DNA from 2 places in the Blautia acetigignens genome. Region 2 is predicted to be linked to the other one. Evidence: riboswitches for the same ligand, from Rfam matches in the RefSeq annotation. Region 2 holds a riboswitch; the other holds the start of a gene.

Region 1 (4,371 bases), on a different contig from region 2:
ATCACAATCTCCTTCAGCATGCGTGCGGATCAGTTCGTAACCAAAGACACCCTGCTGATCCTGGTGATCGGGCTTTTTGCCTTCGTAATGGATACCATCGGCGGAGTCCTTCTGGCCAAATTTATGAATCTTTTCCTGAAAAAAAAGATCAATCCCATGATCGGCGGTGCCGGAATCTCAGCCTTCCCCATGTCCTCAAGAGTAATCCAGAAAATGGCAATGGAAGAAGATCCCACCAACGTGATTCTCATGCAGGCTGCAGGTGCCAATGTATCCGGACAGATTGCCTCAGTCATAGCCGGAGGCATGGTCATCAATCTGGCTGCTTCCTGCGATCAGGCAAACACCGTAATGGCTGCCCTTACCATCATGGGAAAAGGCATGGCAGGAATCTTCGCCGCTATCCTGATCATCCTCCTTCTGGTATGGATTCTCAGGAAAGTCAGCCGTTAATCCTCCTGTGACTCATCTTCCTCTTTCTCCCTGTCATAATTTTCCAGGAAGGAATGACGGACGCCATACTGCTTGTAGCCAACAACGGTATCAATATTGACGTTCTCAACGCTTTTGAAAATATTGCCTTCTACAAACGGGTTCACCTGCTTCAGGTCGCGGATCAGTTCCTTAATCTCCACACGCTTGGAGCGGTTCTCGTTGTTGCAGGTGGTACAGGTATCTGTAAACTTGCATGCGCACTGGATAAAATGCAGGTCATTGTAATCCCGCCATGCCTTGATGTCGTCTTCACGCACCAGATACAAAGGACGGATCAGCTCCATGCCCTCAAAATTGGTGCTGTGAAGCTTCGGCATCATAGTCTGCACCTGCGCGCCGTAAAGCATTCCCATAAGAATGGTCTCAATTACATCATCATAATGATGGCCCAGGGCAATCTTGTTGCAGCCCATTTCTTTTGCAAAGGCATATAAATGGCCTCTTCGCATTCTGGCGCAGAGATAGCATGGAGACTTCTCTACATTAAATACAGATTCAAAAATATCTGACTCAAAAATGCGGATGGGAATGTTCAGCTTCTTCGCATTCTCCTCGATCACCTGGCGGTTGGCCGGGCTGTAGCCAGGATCCATAACAAGGAACTTCACCTCAAAATCAAATTTATTGTGAAGCTTCAGTTCCTGGAAGCATTTTGCCATAAGCATGGAGTCCTTGCCGCCGGAAATACAGACTGCAATCTTATCTCCCGGCTTCACAAGCTCATAGGTATTGATAGCCTTGGTAAATTTGGACCAGATTTTTTTCTTAAATTTCTTGCGGAGGCTGATCTCCACATTCTTAGCAAAATCCTCATCCTGGGAATTCTTCATCACGTCCATAAGCCAGGCAATATAGCCGCGCTCCAGGCTCACTGCATCCAGGCCTTCTTCCGTCAGATTCTCAGCCACTTCCTTGCTGTTGATTCCGCGGCTGCAGCAGATGACAAGTTTCTTCGCCTTATCCACATCCGGATTGCTCAAAATTTCTTCTGGCTTACAGGCAACTGCGCCCTTCACTGCGCCATGGGAAATCTCGATTTCATCGCGGATATCAATGATCTGATAAGAATTTTCGGGTAACTGTTTTAATTCTTCTATTGTTATACTGCTCATTGAAAAACCTTTCCTCTAAAAAATGTCTTAATCCATTAATTCCGGTTCTTGATCAGTGACAGGATAAACAGGATCACTGCCAGAACAGCGAAGAACGGAATCACCGCCACCAGAATATGGAACAAAAGAAATACGATGATCAGCAGGCCTACAACGCCAAGCAGCTTGCTGTACCAGGTATCAAAGCGCCATACATGGGCATGCTTCCCGCCGGAGCTCTGTGTGTCCTCTGTCTCGTCTGAATAAGTGCTGTACTCTGCATAGTCAGCCTGACCATCATCCACATCTGTATCAAGTAAAGTCCTGGCGATCAGCCTTGGATCTCCAAGCTCCGCAAGAACCTGCTGTTCATCACGGCCGCTTCTCACCTGGGACTGAATATAATCCTCATAATAACGCACATGTGCAGCCACCTTGCCCTCATGCATCTGACCGGACAGCTGGCTTCTCAATGTATCCAGAAATTCAGTTCTGTTCATCTGATTGATTCAACCTTTCTATAACAGATTTGTCATTAAAAATTTCATATTATATTCTAACAATACTTGTCCCCATACGCAACTGTCCAAGTCATAAAATTTTTATGAAGCCTTTCTGAAAGCATTCTAAATTACAAGATATATATGGAATGTCTTTTTAAATTTTTGTTACTTTTCACAAATATGCTGTTCGTTTTTTGACAATAATGCTGTTCGTTATTTTCTTGACAAGATGTTTTTTTAATGATACAATTAATGCATCAATTGAAAAGCTTCTGAATACTGACGGATCGTGGAGTTTACCACAAGGACTTCGGAAGCAGATCATAGCCGACCGTCTGGGCAGTATTTGAACTTTCAGATACTGTCCTTTTTTTACCGGGCGGTACCTCTTTTACGAGGGATAATGCCGCTGCCTTTTTAAGGAGCGGTATTGCAAACCATTTAATCTTACACAACGAAAGGAGCTTTTATTATGGGGTTTAAAAGTGACATCGAAATCGCACAGGAATGCGAAATGAAACCAATTACTGAGATTGCGGCTAAGGCAGGTATTGATGACAAGTATCTTGAGCAGTACGGCAAATACAAAGCAAAAATCGACTACAATCTGTTAAAAGAAACCGACAAGAAGGATGGCAAGCTGATCCTTGTTACAGCCATCAACCCGACTCCGGCAGGAGAAGGAAAAACAACTACAACTGTTGGTCTTGCAGATGCTATGCAGCAGATGGGTAAGAGTGTTATGGTTGCACTTCGTGAGCCATCCCTTGGACCGGTATTCGGTGTAAAGGGCGGCGCAGCAGGCGGCGGATATGCACAGGTTGTTCCTATGGAGGATATCAACCTTCACTTCACAGGTGACTTCCATGCGATTGGCGCAGCTAACAACCTTCTGGCAGCAATGATCGACAACCACATTTTCCAGGGCAACGCTCTGAACATTGACCCACGTAAGATCACATGGAGAAGATGCGTAGATATGAACGACCGTCAGCTTCGTAATGTAGTAGACGGACTTGGCGGAAGAACAAACGGTATGCCTCGTGAAGACGGCTATGACATTACCGTTGCTTCCGAAATTATGGCAGTTCTCTGCCTGGCAAGCGACATCACAGACCTGAAGAAGAGACTTGCCAGAATGATCATTGGTTATACATACGGCAAACCATCAGAGCAGAAACCAGTTACAGCTGGTGACCTCCACGCAGAGGGTGCTATGACAGCACTTCTGAAAGATGCCCTGAAACCGAACCTGGTTCAGACTCTTGAGCATGTACCTGCAATCGTTCACGGCGGACCATTTGCAAACATCGCTCACGGATGCAACTCTGTAACCGCTACAAAGATGGCTCTGAAGCTTGCTGATTATGCAATCACAGAGGCTGGATTCGGTGCTGACCTTGGTGCTGAGAAATTCCTTGACATCAAGTGCCGTATGGCTGACCTTCATCCAAACGCAGTTGTAATCGTTGCTACCGTTCGTGCTCTTAAATATAACGGCGGCGTTGCAAAAGCAGATCTGAACAACGAGAACCTGGAGGCTCTTGAGAAAGGTCTTCCGAACCTGCTGAAACATGTAAGCAATATCAAGAACGTTTACAAGCTTCCATGTGTTGTTGCAATCAACGCATTCCCGACCGACACAAAGGCAGAGCTTGACCTTGTAGAAGCAAAATGCAAAGAGCTTGGCGTTAACGTTGCACTTTCCGAAGTATGGGCAAAAGGCGGCGAAGGCGGCAAGAAGTTAGCAGAGGAAGTTATCCGTCTGGTTGAAGAGCCGAACGACTTCACATATTCCTACGAGCTTGAGGGCTCTATCGAAGATAAGCTGAACAATATCGTTCAGAAGATTTATGGCGGCAAGAGAGTTGTTCTTACAGCCAACGCTCAGAAACAGGCAAAACAGCTGGAGGCTCTTGGCTTTGGCAACTGTCCGATCTGCGTTGCAAAGACACAGTACAGCTTAACAGATGACCAGACCAAGCTTGGCGCTCCGACAGACTTCGAAGTAACTGTTCGTAACCTGAAGATTTCCGCAGGTGCAGGCTTCATCGTAGCCCTTACCGGCGAGATCATGACCATGCCAGGTCTTCCGAAGGTTCCGGCTGCTGAGAAGATCGACGTAGACGAAACAGGCAAGATCACAGGACTGTTCTAATTGAAATTTAACTATAAATTCCCGGGAGAATATTACCTCCCGGGAATTTTTTTGCAAAAAATCGCCGGGGAGCAATTCCCCGGCTGGTTTTGGTTTTATGTAATTATTTCAGCTTCTTGCCTGT
Region 2 (4,371 bases):
AGCCCCGTCTATCGCTCTAAGGCTCCGATTGCATCGGAGCTTTTTTATTGCTCGTTCTATAAAAATTCTTTCTATAATAAAAGCCCTGCACTTTCAGGAAAGAACATCCGCATTCAAAAATGCATTCCGTCCGTTTTCCTGGTGCAGGGCTTATTTTTATTTGCTTTTAGTGGTGGAACAGTCTGATTCCGGTAAATGCCATGGCCATATTGTATTTGTTGCAGGTCTCAATGACATCTGCATCTCTTACAGATCCGCCTGGCTGTGCAATGTATTTCACACCGCTCTTGTGAGCTCTCTCAATATTATCGCTGAATGGGAAGAATGCATCAGATCCAAGCGTAACCTCTGTCATCTGATCCAGCCATGCCCGTTTCTCCTCTTTTGTAAATACAGATGGCTTTTCGGTAAAGGTCTTTTCCCAATTTCCATCTGCCAGAACATCCATATATTCATCCCCGATGTAAACGTCGATTGCATTGTCACGTTCTGCTCTTGAGATGGTATCTTTAAATGGAAGATTCAGAACCTTAGGGCTCTGACGAAGGAACCAGTTGTCTGCCTTCTGTCCTGCAAGACGTGTGCAGTGTACTCTGGACTGCTGTCCTGCTCCAACTCCGATTGCCTGTCCGTCTTTTACATAGCATACAGAATTGGACTGGGTATATTTCAGAACGATCAGAGAAACCTTCATATCACGCTTGGCTTCCTCAGATAATACTTTGTTTTCTGTTACAAGATTGGAAATCAATGCATCATCAATGGCAAGCTCCTGTCTTCCCTGCTCAAAGGTTACACCGAAAACCTGTTTATGTTCCAGCGGAGCAGGTACATATTCCGGGTCAATCTCGATCACGTTGTAGTTACCCTTTTTCTTCTGCTTCAGAATTTCAAGAGCTTCCTCTGTATATCCGGGAGCGATCACGCCATCGGATACTTCTCTCTTGATCAGAAGTGCTGTATCTTTGTCGCACACATCAGAGAGGGAAATGAAATCACCGAAGGAGGACATTCTGTCAGCACCTCTGGCACGGGCATAGGCGCAGGCAAGAGGGGAAAACTCTTTCCAGTTCATGTCGTTTACCCAGTAGATCTTCGCCAGGGTCTCTGTCAGCGGAAGTCCGATTGCTGCTCCTGCTGGAGAAACATGCTTGAAGGAAGTTGCTGCCGGAAGTCCGGTTGCTTTTTTCAGATCGCGCACCAGCTGCCAGCCGTTAAATGCATCCAGGAAGTTGATGTATCCAGGTCTTCCGGAAAGAACTTTGATGGGAAGCTCGCTTCCATCCTCCATGTAAATTCTGGAAGGTTTCTGGTTGGGATTGCAGCCATATTTTAATTCTAATTCTTTCATGCCAATTTCCTCCGTTTTATCCTCAAATTCATCCATTTCAAATGGAAAACTGTCTTTTTACTTTTATAAATCTTCTTCTCAGTGATTTTTGTTGATGATCTTTGTCTCATATTTTCCAGTTGCAATATCAATATATCTCACAAAAAGGGAAACCTTATTGTCTTCATTCAGGCTCTCCCACAGCATACCTGCAAATGCATCCATATCATCCGGGATGGCAACCAGCTTTGGCTCTCCCTCAAAACTTGGAAGAGGATTTCCATCGCATTTGTAGGTGTGGATGAAATGTCCCTCGCCAGCCTTGGCATTCTGGTATGCGAAGGTGTAGCGGTTGCAGGAGGAAGGATCTCCATTGTTGCTTTTCAGAATGGACATTGCGTAGCTGTAGCTTCCGTTCTCCACATGCATGATTCCGGAAATACGAGGCGTATAGTTCGGGCCGTCCGGCTCAAACTCTCTAGAACGCAGGGACTGCTCAAAAGTAAGCTGATGATCCATTCCCTCGTAAATGGTATCTGTCTGATCTCCGTTGGTCACGATTGTTTTATTTCCAAGTACGCGTACAGGTGCATAAATGATCAGGCTTGGATCTACCAGCTTGGAAGGATCAAAGGCCTGTGTACGGATTCCCTCTCCGTCCTCTACAAACACACGGTTGCGGCTGTTCTCGCTTCTTCCCATGATAAAATACGCGGTAACTGCCTTGGTTCCGTCAGCGGAGCGACCGATTACGATTCCTCTTCCCGGATAAGAATTCTCTTTCAGTTCTTTGTCAAGTGCTATCATTTCCATGCAGATGTTCTCCTTTCAAGATTAGAACGTATTATCCTGTGGTATAAAAAAACGCCTGGGAAGCCCTTCTTCCAGGCTGCCCAGGCGGTCGGCACAAATTCAGCACTGCACTCCCTGTGGGTATTCCCACGATCCGCCAGTCATGCAGTTCTTTTTTATACTACAATATTTCCAAAGGTATTTCAAGATGGAAAAAATTTTATTTATGCGGCAATTTTTTTGTAACGCTATGCATAAGAGAATTTCAGGAAATTCCCATAAGCCCCTGATCCACTGTGATCTGCGCTGCAATGTCCGCTTTCATCTGCTCCCAGGCATCCGGATGATCCACATAATATTTTGGGCACTCTTTGCCGGTTACATCATAATGGCGGATCACCTGCTCAGAGGTCAGTCCGAATCTGGCGCACAGCCAGGCAGTCAGCTTCACTGTAGAATCATAGGTTGTCTGCTCGAACACCCCAGTCTCATCATTGTGGCAGCACTCAATGGAAATGGAGTCCACATTTCTGGAATTGGTGGCATAGGACATCTCCGAAGTAGGGATGCACTGGATCACTTCCCCCTCTAACCCAACCACAAAATGACTGCTCACCTTGGCCTCATGAGTAGTGGCAAGATTTTCAAAATAATCCCTGTTATTCTGGGCTGTGGCACCTGGATTGGCCGTATAATGAATGGCAATGTAATCCACCTCATTCAGAGGCAGCTGAGGTCTGGAATACTCATTTGGCGTCAGAAGCTGCACATCTATGTACGGTGCCCCCTGTTCCATCCACTGCTGCAGTCCGCTGCTGTCCGTATTTTCTGCTTCTGAAACCGTCCTCGCTGCCTGTTTATTTCTCTGGTCATGATACACCACCAAAATAATAATTCCAGTCAACGCCAGCAGAAAAAGGAGGGCCAGAAGCGCCACTCTTTGGTTTCTCTGACGGGTTCTTCCCGCTTTGTCTAATTTTCTCTTTTTGTTAAAAGAGGGCCGCCTTGAAAAAGACGGCCCAGCAGATTTTCTTTTCATTTATTTGTCATCTACACTGTAGTTTGGTGCTTCTTTTGTAATGTGGATGTCATGCGGATGAGACTCTTTTAAGGAAGCAGCGGAAATCTTCACGAATTTACCGTTCTGCTTCAGAGCTTCAATGTTCTCAGCACCACAATAACCCATACCGGAACGAAGTCCTCCGATCAGCTGGAATACAGTATCCTCAAGGTGTCCCTTGTAAGCTACACGTCCTTCTACGCCTTCCGGTACAAGCTTCTTGGCATTCTCCTGGAAATAGCGGTCCTTGCTGCCGTTCTCCATGGCTGCAATGGATCCCATGCCACGATATACCTTGTATTTTCTTCCCTGGTACAGTTCGAATGTTCCCGGGCTCTCATCGCATCCGGCGAACATGCTTCCCATCATGCACACATTGGCTCCGGCTGCAATTGCCTTGGTAACATCTCCGGAGTACTTGATACCGCCGTCTGCAATAATCGGAATGCCGTAGCGCTTGGCAACCTCATAGCAGTCCATAACGGCTGTAATCTGCGGAACACCGATTCCGGCAACAACACGGGTCGTACAGATGGATCCAGGTCCGATACCAACCTTCACTGCATCTACACCAGCATCGATCAGCGCCTTGGTAGCAGCTCCGGTAGCAACGTTGCCTGCAATAACCTGCAGTTCCGGATATGCTGCTTTGATTTCACGTACAGCACGAAGAATATTCTCTGAATGTCCGTGAGCGGAATCTACAACAATAACATCAACATTAGCCTTCACAAGAGCATCTACACGAGCCAGCACATTAGCTGTAATGCCAACAGCAGCACCGCAGAGCAGACGTCCCTGCTCATCTTTGGCAGCGAGAGGATATTTGATCTGTTTCTCGATGTCCTTGATGGTGATAAGACCCTTCAGGTTAAAATCATCATCTACAATGGGTAATTTCTCTTTGCGGGATTTCGCAAGGATCTGTTTCGCCTCTTCCAAGGTGATGCCTTCCTTGGCTGTGATCAGCCCCTCAGATGTCATGGACTCTTTGATCTTCTTGCTGAAATCTGTCTCAAACTTCAGATCACGGTTGGTAATAATACCTACTAACTTCTTGCCTTCTGTGATCGGGACTCCGGAAATACGGAATTTTGCCATTAAGTCATTGGCATCCTTCAGTGTATGCTCTGGAGATAAGAAAAACGGATCTGTGATAACTCCATTCTCAGAACGCTTAACCTTGTCC

What was found. A riboswitch is a leader RNA that binds a small molecule or an ion and turns the genes downstream of it on or off. The one in region 2 is predicted to bind ZMP and ZTP.
Region 1: it holds a riboswitch for ZMP and ZTP, as region 2 does, so the genes downstream of both, OCV70_RS04980 (formate--tetrahydrofolate ligase) here and OCV70_RS14210 (IMP cyclohydrolase) in region 2, are expected to answer to the same signal.

What each region holds. Positions count from the first base shown of each region.
Region 1 is NZ_JAOQJM010000002.1:455,617-459,987, forward strand. Features, by position in the region: partial or broken gene OCV70_RS04965 (sodium ion-translocating decarboxylase subunit beta) at 1-327, shown strand, start outside; partial or broken gene OCV70_RS04970 (PP-loop family protein) at 756-1,607, opposite strand; gene OCV70_RS04975 (DUF1700 domain-containing protein) at 1,643-2,086, opposite strand; ZMP/ZTP riboswitch at 2,355-2,437, shown strand; gene OCV70_RS04980 (formate--tetrahydrofolate ligase) at 2,562-4,247, shown strand; gene OCV70_RS04985 (phosphoribosylaminoimidazolesuccinocarboxamide synthase) at 4,351-4,371, opposite strand, start outside.
Region 2 is NZ_JAOQJM010000013.1:63,392-67,762, forward strand. Features, by position in the region: tRNA gene OCV70_RS14200 (tRNA-Gly) at 1-16, shown strand, start outside; gene OCV70_RS14205 (phosphoribosylaminoimidazolecarboxamide formyltransferase) at 167-1,387, opposite strand; gene OCV70_RS14210 (IMP cyclohydrolase) at 1,430-2,143, opposite strand; ZMP/ZTP riboswitch at 2,215-2,297, opposite strand; gene OCV70_RS14215 (peptidoglycan recognition protein family protein) at 2,388-3,161, opposite strand; gene guaB (IMP dehydrogenase) at 3,162-4,371, opposite strand, start outside.